Regions from separate parts of the Pseudomonas sp. ATCC 13867 genome, predicted to be linked through region 1. Evidence: predicted binding sites of a transcription regulator. Region 1 holds the regulator's gene; the other holds the start of a gene.

Region 1 (6,847 bases):
GGCGCAGCTGCAGGCACGGAGCATTCCCTATGCGCTCCTCACCGGCGAAACCCGCGACCGCCGCCAGCCGGTGGAAGACTTCCAGCAGGGGCGCGTACCGCTGTTCCTCATCAGCCTGAAAGCTGGTGGCACCGGCCTGAACCTCACCGCCGCCGACACCGTGATCCACTACGACCCCTGGTGGAACCCGGCCGCCGAGAACCAGGCCACCGATCGCGCCTACCGCATCGGCCAGGACAAACCGGTGTTCGTCTACAAACTGATCGCCCGCGGCACCCTGGAAGAAAAGATCCAGCAGTTGCAGGCTCGCAAGACCGCCCTGGCCGCTGGCGTGCTGGAGGAAGGCAAGGACAGCGGCTTGCGTTTGCAGGAAAGCGATATCGACGCACTCTTCGCGCCCCTACCCAATCCGTAGGGGCGGACTTCGTCCGCGATGGCCCAAAGGTTGCGGCGAGCCTCCTCAGCCCACCAACACACACCCCAACACCTCACGCACCTTGCCGATGCCCTCGTGCAGCGCCTGCTCGATCTCGGTCATGGTGATGATGCCGCTGGACTTGCCGGCCGCCGGGTTCACCACCAGCGACAGGCAGGCGTACGGCAGCTCCAGCTCACGGGCCAGTGCCGCCTCGGGCATACCGGTCATGCCAACGATGTCGCAGCCGTCGCGCTCCAGCTTGGCGATCTCCGCCACGGTTTCCAGGCGCGGCCCCTGGGTCGCGGCATAGACACCATAACTGCTATGCGAATAGCCCAGCGCCCGCAGAGCCCCGATCAGCTTCTGGCGCAGCCCTTCGTCATACGGATGGCTGAAATCGATGTGGGTAACGTGATCGATGTCACCGGCAAAATAAGTGTGCTCGCGGCCCCAGGTGTAATCGACGATCTGGTGCGGCACGCAAAGATGACCGCTACCCATCGCCGCATGGATACCGCCCACCGCGTTCACCGCCAGAACCGCCTCCGCCCCTGCCTGCTGCAACGCCCAAAGGTTGGCGCGGTAGTTCACCTGGTGCGGCGGGAAGCGATGCGGATGGCCGTGACGGGCGAGGAACAACACCTCGCGGCCGGCGAACTCGCCACGCTGGATGGCAGCCGAAGGCGCGCCGTAGGGCGTGTCCAGCGCGACGGAGTCCTTCAGGGTCAGGCCTTCCAGTTGAGTCAGGCCGGTGCCGCCGATGATGGCGTAGACAGTCATGGCAAATCCTTTAGTCGATCAGTTGTGCGGCGCGCAGTTCGCCCACGGCCTGCTGCCAGCGCGGCAGCTGCTTGTACTCGGCACCCGGCCAGGCCCTGGCGCGCATGCGTTGCAGGCGCGCCGGCGCAGTGACCTTCAGGCGCTGCAACGCGCTCAGGGCCAACTCGGCGGAGGCGCGATCATTACACACCAGGCCCATGTCGCAACCGGCGTTCAGCGCGGCCTCGATGCGATTGGCGGCATCGCCCACCACATGGGCGCCGGCCATAGACAGGTCGTCGCTGAAGATCACTCCGTCGAAGCCCAGCTCGCCGCGCAGGATGTCCTGCAGCCAGCGCCGGGAGAAGCCGGCGGGATTCGGGTCGACCCGCGGGTAGATCACATGGGCCGGCATCAGCGCATCCAGCTCGCCCGACAGGCGCTGGAACGGGACCAGGTCACAGGCGCGGATCTCTTCCAGGCTGCGCTCGTCCTCCGGGATTCCCACATGGGAGTCGACCTCCGCCCAGCCGTGGCCGGGGAAGTGCTTGCCGGTGGCCGCCATACCGGCAGCGTGCATGCCTCGGATGAAGGCGCCGGCCAGCGCGACCGCGCGCTCGGGGCTGCCCTCGAAGGCGCGGCTGCCGACCACCGCGCTGCGCTGGTGATCCAGGTCCAGCACCGGAGCGAAACTGAGGTCCAGCCCCACCGCCAGCACTTCGGTCGCCATCAGCCAGCCGCACTGTTCGGCCAGGCGCTCGGCATTGGCGTTGTCGGCAATGGCGCGCATCGCCGGCAGGCGCAGGAAGCCCTGGCGCAGACGCTGCACCCGACCGCCTTCCTGATCCACTGCCAGCAGCAGATCCGGGCGCACCGCGCGGATGGCTGCGCAGAGCTCGCGCACCTGGCGCGGCGACTCGATGTTGCGGGCGAAGATGATCAGGCCGCCCACTTCCGGGTGGCGCAGGATCTGGCGGTCCTCGGCGGTCAGCCAGGTGCCGCCGATGTCGAGCATCAGGGAGCCTTGCATGTGCATTCCTTTCAGTTCAGTTGTGGCGCCTGCCAGTCGGGGCAGGCGGCCTCTTCGATACGGACCCGGCAATGGAGGGGCACTCGGGGAAAGAGTTCCAGCAGGTCGTCATTGCGCAGGCGGATACAGCCGTGGGACAGCGGCACACTCATGGGTTCGCAGTCCGGCGTGCCGTGCAGGTATATGTAGCGGCGGAAGGTATCCACCTCCCCCATTCGATTGCGCCCCGGCTCGCAGCCGCTGAGCCAGAGGATGCGTGTGAGAATCCAGTCGCGGCCGGGGCACTCATCGTGCAGCGCCCGGGTCCAGACCTCGCCCGTCCAGCGCCGCCCCTTGAGCACCGCCCCCTTGGGCAGACCTTCGCCGATGCGCGCACGAACCTGATGCAGGCCACGCGGCGTGCAGCCGGAACCACTCGACTCGCCAGCGCCGTTGGCCGCGCTGGAAATCGCCAGGCGCAAGCACAGGTGCTCGCCGGCAAAGCCGTAGAGCATCTGGTCGGACAGGGAAATATGGAGGAAATCGAGGTCAGTCATGGCCGGCTACTTTAGCCGATCACGACTGTACCGCCCAGCTCGGCTCAGGCCTTGGCGGGGGCCTTGGCACGCGGCTTGAGCTGGGCACCGGCCAGCGACGGATCGCTGATGCCGCTGTCGGCACGCATGCCGGCGGCAAGGAACGGAACCATCAGGCGCATCACCTGCTCGATGGACGTACTCACGCCGAAGTCGTTCTCGGCCATCGCCCGCAACGCCTTGATGCCGGACATGCTGAACGCCGCGGCGCCGAGCATGAAGTGCACGCGCCAGAACAGTTCCAACGGCGGCAGGCGCGGCGCGGCTTCGTTCACCAACAGCATGTAGCGGCGGAACACCCTGCCGTAGACTTCTTCAAGGTACTTGCGCAGGTGCCCCTGGCTCTGGCTGAAAGCAAGGCCCAGCAGACGCATGAAGATGGACAGATCGTTGCCGCTGCGCGGCTTCACCGCCATCGCCTGGACGACCAACAGCTCGAGCAGCTCTTCCAGAGTGGCTCGTGGCGCATCGGGCTTGGCCTGGCGACGATCCAGCTCCTTCTCGAGGCTGGAACAGAACGGCCCGAGGAAGCGCGAGAAGACCGCCTGGATCAGCGCCTTCTTCGAGCCGAAGTGATAGTTCACCGCCGCAAGGTTAACCCCCGCCTTGCTGGTGATAAGACGCAAAGAAGTCTCAGCGAAGCCTTTCTCCGCGAACAACTGTTCCGCAGCATCCAGGATGCGTTCGACGGTTTCCGACTGGGCCATGACTATTCCGCCTGACAAACACTTGTTTGAAACATACGTTTCAGCCTCTTGTATTGTCAAGCGAAGTGCGATCGATTGTTAACAAAATTATAGGCAATACGACGAGATGACTGAATCTCAGCAAGACGCTTGCCAACAGGCACAGGTTACATCCACGGGGGTGGAGCCGACAGCCGCGCGAAAATAGGCATTGCCAGCCCGTCATCACTGTATATAATTCCAGGCACTGTATAAAAAGCCAGAGTATGGACATGCTGAAGCTGACGCCGCGCCAAGCCGAGATCCTCGCCTTCATCAAACGCTGCCTGGAAGACAACGGCTACCCGCCCACCCGCGCGGAAATCGCCCAGGAACTCGGCTTCAAATCCCCCAACGCCGCCGAGGAACACCTGAAGGCCCTCGCCCGCAAGGGCGCCATCGAAATGACCCCGGGCGCCTCCCGCGGCATCCGCATTCCCGGTTTCGAACCCAAAGCCGCCGCCAATGACGACGAATTGCCGATCATCGGTCGCGTTGCCGCCGGCGCGCCGATACTCGCCGAGCAGAACGTCGACGACACCTGCCGCATCAACCCCACCTTCTTCAACCCGCCGGCCGACTACCTGCTGCGCGTGCGCGGGCAGAGCATGAAGGATGTCGGCATCCTCGACGGCGACCTGCTCGCCGTGCACGTTACCCGCGAGGCGCGCAACGGCCAAATCGTGGTCGCCCGCCTGGGTGAAGAGGTAACGGTGAAGCGCTTCAAGCGCGAAGGCAGCAAGGTCTGGCTGATCGCCGAGAACCCTGAGTTCGCCCCCATCGAGGTCGATCTCAAGGAACAGGAACTGATCATCGAAGGCTTGAGCGTCGGCGTAATCCGCCGCTGAACAGGAGATACCCATGCAGTACCCGCAGCCGCTGAACCTGCCGCAACTCCCGCTGTTCCAGGAAGCACTCTGGGCGAGCGGTACTGCTCCCCTGCTTCCGGAGCTGATGGAAGAACAACCCGCCGATGACGAAAGCGCTTTCAGCGAGATCGCCCTGCGCGGCCTCCCCGGCCAATGCCTGACGCTGCTGGCGCCGATGCTCCGCGAGCTGAGCGAGGAAAGCGATTCGCGCTGGCTGACCCTGATCGCCCCACCCTCCAGCCTGACCCCGGACTGGCTGCGCAAGGCCGGCCTGAACCGCGAACGCATCCTGCTGCTGCCGGCGCGCGACCAGGCGGCCGCACAAGCCCTGGCCTGCGAGGCACTGCGCCTGGGCAACAGTCATACCGTGGTGAGCTGGCTGAATCTCAATGCCAAGGCGCGCGCGCAGTTATCCCGCGCCGCTATCGCCGGCCAGGCACAGAGCCTGAACATTCGCCTGGGATGAGGGGAAGGCTTCGCCGCGACCGCCGCGAAGCCAGAACGAACCTTAGTGCAGGACGCGCGGACCTTCGTCCATGCCGGCGTCACTGCCTTCGGCAAGGCGCCCCGCCATCTGCACGCCGACATTGAACATCGCCTTGGCGATCTCGATGTGCTGCCCCTGCAGGAAGCCCTTGGCATCGGCGGAAAATTCCAGGGTCACCAATGCCTCCTCATCATCTGCGCGACGCAGCACGATACGCCCGTCAGGCAGCTCTACGATTTCCAGAAACGAGGTTGGCATAGCAAGGGTTCTCCACAGCAGAACGCGTAGTGTAACAGTCACATTCGCTACACCCTAGCCCAACGTTCCGCCGACCGACCGACTGGTCGTACCCGTGCGTATCAGAGCATGTATCAGAGTTCGGTCAGCGACGCGCGAAAGCGCAGCACCAGCTCTTTCAGGGACTTGCGCCAGGCCTCGAGCTCTTCGTGGCCCAGCTCGACCGGCGCTTCTTCATCGATGTTCACCGCCTGGATCAACGGCTGGGTCGGATCGACCTTGGCCTTCTTCGGCTCACTCGGTGGTTGGAACAGTGCAGCGTAGGCGGCCAGCAGGCGGCTCAGCCAGGCTTCCGGGGCCTGCGCCAGCTCGACCATTTCCGCCAGCTCCGGACTTGGAGCCGCGGTCAGCACCTCGGCATTCAGCAGCATATCGACGCGCGGCGCACCCGCCTGGGGCAGGCGGTAGTACCCAGCGATCTCATGGGCCACGCCCAGCACCGCTCCGTAGAGATGGAACAGCGCCGCTTCGCGCTCGGCCTGGATGCGCGCCTGGGCATTCATCGCACGCGCCGCTTCGGCGCTGCGCCAGGCTTCCAGGGCAAGGCCGGCAAAGAACAGCTTCTGGTTGGTACGGGTATAGAGTTCGTGCGCCATGACCGGGCCCTCTGCAGTCGACTTCGGCAGTATAAGCACGCCCCGCCTCAGCGGGGCGCGCCTTCCATCAGCGCTTGTCTTCGACCTTCCACTTGCCGCCGTCGTAGAACGCGCGCCAGCCGGTAGGCTTGCCTTCGACCTCGGACTGCACGTACTGCTCCTTGGTCTTGCGGCTGAAGCGGATTACCGCCGGGCGGCCATCCGGGTCTTTCGCCGGAGCTGCGAGCAGGAAGTGGTATTTCGGATCCAGCTCGTCCTTGTGCGGTACCAGCTCGGCAACCAGCGGAGCGCGGGTCTCGCGGTTTTTCGGGAACTGGCTGGCGGCCAGGAACAGGCCGGAAGCGCCGTCACGCAGTACGTAGATGTCGTCCACCTTGTCGCACTTGAGTTCCGGCATGCGGATGGCGTCCATCTTCGGCGGGGCGGGCTCGCCATTTTTCAGCAGCTTGCGGGTGTTCTTGCAGGTCGGGTTGGTGCAACCGAAGAACTTGCCGAAGCGGCCGGTCTTGAGCTGCATCTCGCTGCCGCACTTGTCGCACTCCAGGCTCGGACCTTCGTAGCCCTTGATGCGGTACTGGCCTTCCTCGATCTCGTAGCCGGCGCAGTCCGGGTTGTTGCCACAGATGTGCAGCTTGTGCTTCTCGTCGACCAGGTAGGCATCCATCGCGGTGCTGCAGATCGGGCAGCGGTGCTTGCCGCGCAGTACGCGGGACTCGGATTCGCCTTCGTCATCCGCGGCGATTTCATCGCCCGGAATCAGGTTGACCGTCGCCTTGCAACGCTCTTTCGGCGGCAGACTGTAGCCCGAGCAGCCAAGGAACACACCGGTGGAGGCGGTACGGATCATCATCGGCCGACCGCACTCGCGGCAGGGGATGTCAGTCAGGGTCGGCTGGTTGGCGCGCATGCCGTCGTTGGCGGCTTCGGCCAGGTCGAGCTTCTTGCGGAAATCGCCGTAGAACTCGTCCAGCAGGTGTTTCCAGTCGCGCTCGCCCTGGGCCACGTCATCGAGGTGCTCTTCCATGCCGGCGGTGAAGCCGTAGTCCATCAGGTTGGAGAAGCTCTCGTTGAGGCGGTCGGTGACGATGTCG
Region 2 (6,847 bases), 1.1 Mb from region 1:
GTTGCTCGGGTTGCTGCTGGGTCGGTTGCGACGGCGCGGTGGCCGGGCTGCCTTCCTTGCCGAGGATCGACTCGTCACGGCTCACGCCGGGCATGAAGTCGCCGTTGAGGCCAACCAGTTGGTCGCTGTCGCTGAAGTACAGGCTCATGCGTTCCTGCTGGCGCTGACCGCCACCGGGCTGGATGCTGTACAGGTAATCCCAGCGATCAGGGTGGAAAGTGTCGGTGATCAAGGGGTTACCCATGATAAACCGCACTTGGCGTCGGGTCATTCCAGGCTTCAACTGGTCTATCATGTCTTGTGTTACGACGTTGCCCTGCTGGATGTCGATTTTGTAAACCCCCGGGAAAGAGCAACCGGCGAGTGCGGCGAGTCCCAGCGTGAAAGCGAGACTGGTCAGCATGAGCTTGGCATTTTGCATCGGGGGGTGACTTCCACTATCTTGGCTGAGCGACGAAATCCCGATCATACCTGCATTGAGGGAAGCTGCGAAGCATCCCGCGCCGAGAAAGCACACATGGTTGAAAATAGCGAACTGCGCAAAGCCGGACTGAAGGTCACGCTGCCGCGCGTCAAGATCCTCCAAATGCTCGATTCCGCCGAGCAACGCCACATGAGCGCGGAGGATGTCTACAAAGCGCTGATGGAGGCGGGGGAGGACGTAGGTCTGGCCACTGTCTATCGCGTGCTGACCCAGTTCGAGGCCGCCGGCCTGGTGGTTCGCCACAACTTCGACGGCGGTCATGCCGTCTTCGAGCTGGCGGACAGCGGTCACCACGATCACATGGTCTGCGTCGATACCGGCGAAGTGATCGAGTTCATGGACTCGGAAATCGAGAAACGCCAGAAGGAGATCGTCCGCGAGCGCGGCTTCGAGCTCGTCGATCACAATCTGGTGCTCTACGTGCGCAAGAAGAAGTAAGCGCACGCGGATGCAGAAACGGCGACCCAAGGGTCGCCGTTTTTATTTTCGGGCGTCTTTCATGTAGGAGCGAGCTTGCTCGCGAACCGCTCAGCGCTGGAGTGGCCGGACGCACGTTCGCGAGCAAGCTCGCTCCTGCAGGATCAGCCCTGTAGGGCGGAATCCACCATCTTGCGCGCGTGGGCCAGGGATTCCTTGGTCAGGTCGACGCCGCCGAGCATGCGGGCGATTTCCTCGATGCGTTCGGCCTTCTTCAGGTTGGCCACGGCGGTGCGGGTTTCGCGGGTGTCGCGATCCTTGTGCACGAACAGGTGCTGGTGGCCCTGGGCGGCAACCTGCGGCAGGTGGGTGACGGTCAGTACCTGGCCGCGATCGCCCAGGCGGCGCAGCAATTGGCCGACCACTTCGGCGGTGGGGCCGCCGATGCCGACGTCCACTTCGTCGAAGACCAGGGTGGGGATGCGCGAGGTCTGCGCGGTGATCACCTGGATCGCCAGGCTGATGCGCGACAATTCGCCACCGGAGGCGACCTTTGCCAGGCCCTTGATGGGTTGGCCGGGGTTGGCGCTGACCAGGAACTCCAACTGCTCCAGGCCGTTGACCTGCGGTTCGTCCGAGGTGGCGTCGCGCAGTTCGATGGCGAAGCGCCCGCCCGGCATGCCCAGGCGCTGCATTTCCACCTCCACGGCCTTGGCCAGTTGCGGCGCGGCGCCCTGGCGGAGGCGGCTGAGTTCGTCGGCCTTCTCCTGATAGTGGCGGGCGTAGGCGGCCAGTTCGTCGCCCAGGCGCTCCACGGCTTCGTCGTCGGCGTTCAGCGCTTCCAGTTCGTCCAGCAGGCGTTGCTGCAGATCCTGCAGTTCGTGGGGCTGCACGCGGTGCTTGCGCGCAAGGCTGTAGATGGCATCCATGCGTTCTTCCAACTGCTGCAGACGTATGGGGTCGGCGTCGAAGTGATCGACGAAGCGGTTCAGTTCGCCGATGGCTTCCTCTACCTGGATTTGCGCGCTGGAGAGCAGATTCACGGCTTCGGAGAGCGCTGCCGGCTGGCTCTGGAAGGCCGTCAGGCGGTTCAGGCTGGAGGTCAGCGCCGAGAGCACGTTGCCGGCATCGCTTTCGCTGCACAGCTCGACGACCTGGCGGCAGGCGGCGATCAGGCTGCCGGCGTTGCTCAGGGTTCTGTGTTCGGCCTCCAGCGACTCCAGTTCGTTATCACTCAGGCCGAGGTTTTCCAACTCCTCCAACTGATAGCTGAGCAACTGGTGGCGGGCGCGCTGCTCGTCGCCGTTGCGCGATAGGCGGTCCAGCTCCTGGCGGGTCTGCTTCCAGCGCTGCGCGGCGAGGTGTACCTGACGCGCCAGCTCCTGGCTGCCGGCGAATTCGTCGAGCAGGCGGCGATGGGTGTCGGCCTTGAGCAGCGATTGGTGTTCGTGCTGGCTGTGGATATCGATGAGCAGCTCGCCCAGGTGCTTGAGGTCGCCCAGCGGGCAGGGAGTGCCGTTGATGTAGGCGCGGGAGCGGCCTTCGGCGGTGATCACCCGGCGCAGGATGCACGGACCGTCCTGTTCCAGGTCGCGCTCGGCCAGCCAGTCGCGGGCTTCGGCAATCGCGCTGACATCGAAGCTGGCGAGAATGTCGGCCTTGTCCGAGCCGGGGCGCACCACGCCACTGTCGGCACGGTCGCCCAGGGCCAGGCCGAGGGCGTCGAGCATGATCGATTTGCCGGCGCCGGTTTCGCCGGTGATCACGGTCATGCCGGCGGCGAGCTCGAGATCGAGGTGCTCGACGATGGCGTAGTTGTGCACGGACAGGTGAACCAGCATGGGCGGCGGCTCCATAAATAGGTCTGGTTATTTATACAGTATTTTGAGCTGCTGGCAATTCTCCTCTCGGCCCTTGAAGTGGCCGAATCCCACCCCATATAGACGGCAGAGCCGCGGACCAATGGGTTCGCTTTGTTTTCAAAGGCTTATTTTCTTTTTTAGGAGAGTGGCATGTCTGACGAACAACAGACTCAGGATTCCCAGTTCAACGAGCAGCCGGACACCGGTGCTGCCGAGGACCTGAACGCCCGCGTGCTGGAACTGGAAGAGCAGGTCGCCGCGGCCAAGGATCAGAGCCTGCGCGCCGTCGCCGAACTGCAGAACGTCCGCCGCCGTGCCGAGCAGGACGTGGAGAAGGCGCACAAGTTCGCCCTGGAGAAGTTCTCCGGCGACCTGCTGCCGATCGTCGATACCCTCGAGCGCGCGCTGGAGATGTCCAGTTCGACCGATGAGGCGATCAGGCCGATGCGCGAAGGCATCGAGCTGACCCTGAAGATGTTCCACGACACCCTCAAGCGCTACAACCTGGAGCCGGTCGATCCGCACGGCGAGCCGTTCAATCCCGAACATCACCAGGCGATGGCGATGGAGGAGAGCGTGCACCTGGAGCCGGGCAGCGTGGTCAAGGTGTTCCAGAAGGGTTACCTGCTCAACGGTCGCCTGCTGCGTCCGGCGATGGTCGTGGTCAGCAAGGCGCCCGAACAAACCCCGCCTTCGATCGACGAGAAGGCTTGAAATCCACCACCCGGTCCCCATCTGGGTAATCAACCGAGCCAAATACCCGCAACAGGGTCAGCGCGGAATCTAATTTCTGGAGAGTGAATATGGGCAAAATCATTGGTATCGACCTGGGGACCACCAACTCCTGTGTGTCCATCCTGGAGAACGGTAACGTCAAGGTCATCGAGAACGCCGAAGGCGCTCGTACCACCCCATCGATCATCGGCTACGCCAACGATGGCGAAATCCTGGTAGGTCAGCCGGCCAAGCGCCAGGCCGTGACCAACCCGACCAACACCCTGTACGCGGTGAAGCGCCTGATCGGTCGTCGCTTCGAAGAAGACGTCGTACAGAAAGACATCAAGATGGTGCCTTACAAGATCGTCAAGGCTGACAACGGCGACGCATGGGTCGAGGCCAAGGGCCAGAAGATGGCTCCGCCGCAGGTCTCCGCCGAAGTCCTGAAGAAGATGAAGAAGACCGCCGAAGACTATCTCGGCGAACCTGTCACCGAAGCGGTCATCACCGTTCCGGCCTACTTCAACGACAGCCAGCGCCAGGCCACCAAGGACGCCGGCCGCATCGCCGGTCTGGACGTCAAGCGCATCATCAACGAACCGACCGCGGCTGCGCTGGCCTATGGCCTGGACAAGGCCAAGGGCGACCACACCATCATCGTCTATGACCTGGGCGGCGGTACCTTCGACGTTTCCGTGATCGAAATCGCCGAAGTCGATGGCGAGCACCAGTTCGAAGTACTGGCCACCAACGGCGACACCTTCCTCGGAGGTGAAGACTTCGACCTGCGCCTGATCGACTACCTCGTCGAAGAATTCAAGAAAGAATCCGGCATGGACCTCAAGGGCGACCCGCTGGCCATGCAGCGCCTGAAGGAAGCTGCCGAGAAGGCCAAGATCGAGCTGTCCTCCACCCAGCAGACCGACGTCAACCTGCCGTACGTGACTGCCGACGCCAGCGGTCCGAAGCACCTGAACGTCAAGGTTTCCCGCGCCAAGCTGGAATCCCTGGTGGAAGACCTGGTCACCCGCACCATCGAGCCGTGCCGCGTTGCGCTGAAAGACGCAGGCCTGGACGTCTCGAAGATCGACGAAGTGATCCTGGTCGGCGGTCAGACCCGCATGCCGCTGGTGCAGAAGACCGTTGCCGAGTTCTTCGGCAAGGAAGCGCGCAAGGACGTCAACCCGGACGAAGCCGTCGCGATGGGTGCCGCCATCCAGGGCGCAGTGCTGGCCGGCGACGTGAAGGACGTGCTGCTGCTCGACGTCACCCCGCTGACCCTGGGTATCGAAACCCTGGGTGGCGTGATGACCGCGCTGATCGACAAGAACACCACCATCCCGACCAAGAAGTCGCAGGTGTTCTCCACCGCCGATGACAACCAGGGCGCCGTGACCATCCACGTACTGCAGGGCGAGCGCAAGCAAGCCACGCAGAACAAGTCGCTGGGCAAGTTCGACCTGGCCGACATTCCGCCGGCTCCGCGCGGCGTGCCGCAGATCGAAGTGACCTTCGACATCGACGCCAACGGTATCCTGCACGTCGGCGCCAAGGACAAGGCCACCGGCAAGCAGCAGTCCATCGTGATCAAGGCCTCTTCCGGCCTGTCCGAGGACGAGATCGCGCAGATGGTGCGTGATGCCGAGGCGAATGCCGAGGAAGACCGCAAGTTCGAGGAACTGGCCGCTGCCCGCAACCAGGGTGACGCACTGGTCCACGCCACTCGCAAGATGGTCACCGAGGCTGGCGACAAGGCCACCGCCGAGGAGAAAGCCGCCATCGAGAAAGCGCTCGGCGAGCTGGAAGTTGCCGTGAAGGGCGACGACAAGGCCGAGATCGAAGCGAAGATGAACGCGCTGTCCCAGGCGTCCACCCCGCTGGCGCAGAAGATGTACGCCGAACAGCCGCAGCCGGGCGCTGCCGCTCAGGGCGAGGCCGCTGACGACAAGGCGGGTGACGATGTCGTCGACGCCGAATTCGAAGAGGTCAAGGAGAACAAGTAAGCCGCGTGCAAGCTTGCGCTCCAGCGCACCGGCCCGCGTGTCGGTGCGCATGAAACGTCACGCGGGGGCTTGCTCCCGCGTCGGCGTGTCTGGGGGAGAGGTTTTCGAGGTGCAGGAAAGTTATGGCCAAACGTGATTTTTACGAGGTACTGGGTGTCGAGCGTGGCGCCAGCGAGTCGGACCTGAAGAAGGCCTACCGCCGGCTGGCCATGAAATTCCACCCGGACCGCAATCCCGGCGACAAGGAGGCCGAGGACAAATTCAAGGAGGCCAACGAGGCGTACGAGGTTCTGTCCGACGCCAGCAAGCGCGCGGCCTACGACCAGTACGGCCATGCCGGCGTCGATCCGCAGATGGGCGGTGCCGGTGCGGGCTTCGGTGGTGCGAGCTTCTCGGACATCTTCGGCGATGTCTTCAGTGACTTCTTCGGTGGTGGTGGCGGACGCGGCGGTTCCCGTGGCGGCCCGGCGCGCGGCGCCGACCTGCGCTACACCCTCGACCTGGACCTGGAAGACGCGGTTCGCGGCACCACCGTGACCATTCGCGTCCCGACCCTGGTCGGTTGCAAGACCTGCAGCGGCAGCGGCGCCAAGCCCGGCACCACGCCGGTCACCTGTACCACCTGCGGTGGTATCGGCCAGGTGCGCATGCAGCAGGGCTTCTTCTCGGTGCAGCAGACCTGCCCGCGCTGCCACGGCAGCGGCAAGATGATCACCGACCCCTGTGGTTCCTGCCACGGTCAGGGTCGCGTGGAAGAACACAAGACCTTGTCGGTGAAAGTGCCGGCGGGCGTCGATACCGGTGACCGCATCCGCCTGACCGGCGAAGGCGAGGCTGGCGCCCACGGTGGCCCGGCGGGCGACCTCTACGTGGTGGTGAACGTGCGCGAGCACGACATCTTCCAGCGCGACGGCAAGCACCTGTACTGCGAAGTGCCGATCAGCTTCGCCGATGCTGCGCTGGGCGGCGAACTGGAAGTGCCGACTCTGGATGGCCGCGTGAAGCTGAAGATTCCCGAGGGCACTCAGACCGGCAAGCTGTTCCGCCTGCGCGGCAAGGGTGTCGCCCCGGTGCGCGGTGGCGGTGCCGGCGACCTGATGTGCCGCGTCGTCGTGGAGACTCCGGTGCAACTGGACAAGCGCCAGCGCGAGCTGCTCGAAGAGTTCCGCAATACCCTGCAGGGCAACTCTTCCAATTCGCCCAAGGCCAGTGGCTGGTTCGAAGGCATGAAGCGCTTCTTCGACGATCTATGACTTTCTCGAGCCGCAAGCTGCAAGCGACAAGCTCCAAGGGGCGGCGCTTGCAGCTTGCAGCTTGTTGCTTGGAGCTGATGTTATGCGACGTATTGCCGTAATGGGCGCCGC

What was found. Region 1 encodes LexA, which represses DNA repair genes until DNA is damaged. Its sites were predicted from a motif close to CTGTNTNNNNANACAG; they were not measured.
Region 2: a site for LexA is predicted at 2,766-2,781, ahead of recN (DNA repair protein RecN). Genes of this name have one in related genera too.

Annotation. Positions count from the first base shown of each region.
Region 1 is NC_020829.1:3,657,958-3,664,804, forward strand. Features, by position in the region: gene H681_RS16210 (DEAD/DEAH box helicase) at 1-415, shown strand, start outside; gene H681_RS16215 (S-methyl-5'-thioinosine phosphorylase) at 461-1,198, opposite strand; gene nagZ (beta-N-acetylhexosaminidase) at 1,209-2,207, opposite strand; gene H681_RS16225 (L,D-transpeptidase) at 2,219-2,743, opposite strand; gene H681_RS16230 (TetR/AcrR family transcriptional regulator) at 2,788-3,489, opposite strand; gene lexA (transcriptional repressor LexA) at 3,741-4,355, shown strand; gene sulA (SOS-induced cell division inhibitor SulA) at 4,369-4,842, shown strand; gene H681_RS16245 (hypothetical protein) at 4,885-5,121, opposite strand; gene H681_RS16250 (DUF6586 family protein) at 5,235-5,756, opposite strand; gene topA (type I DNA topoisomerase) at 5,824-6,847, opposite strand, start outside.
Region 2 is NC_020829.1:4,734,032-4,740,878, reverse strand. Features, by position in the region: gene H681_RS21250 (outer membrane protein assembly factor BamE) at 1-421, opposite strand, end outside; gene fur (ferric iron uptake transcriptional regulator) at 518-922, shown strand; gene recN (DNA repair protein RecN) at 1,066-2,742, opposite strand; gene grpE (nucleotide exchange factor GrpE) at 2,914-3,477, shown strand; gene dnaK (molecular chaperone DnaK) at 3,567-5,483, shown strand; gene dnaJ (molecular chaperone DnaJ) at 5,606-6,736, shown strand; gene dapB (4-hydroxy-tetrahydrodipicolinate reductase) at 6,819-6,847, shown strand, end outside.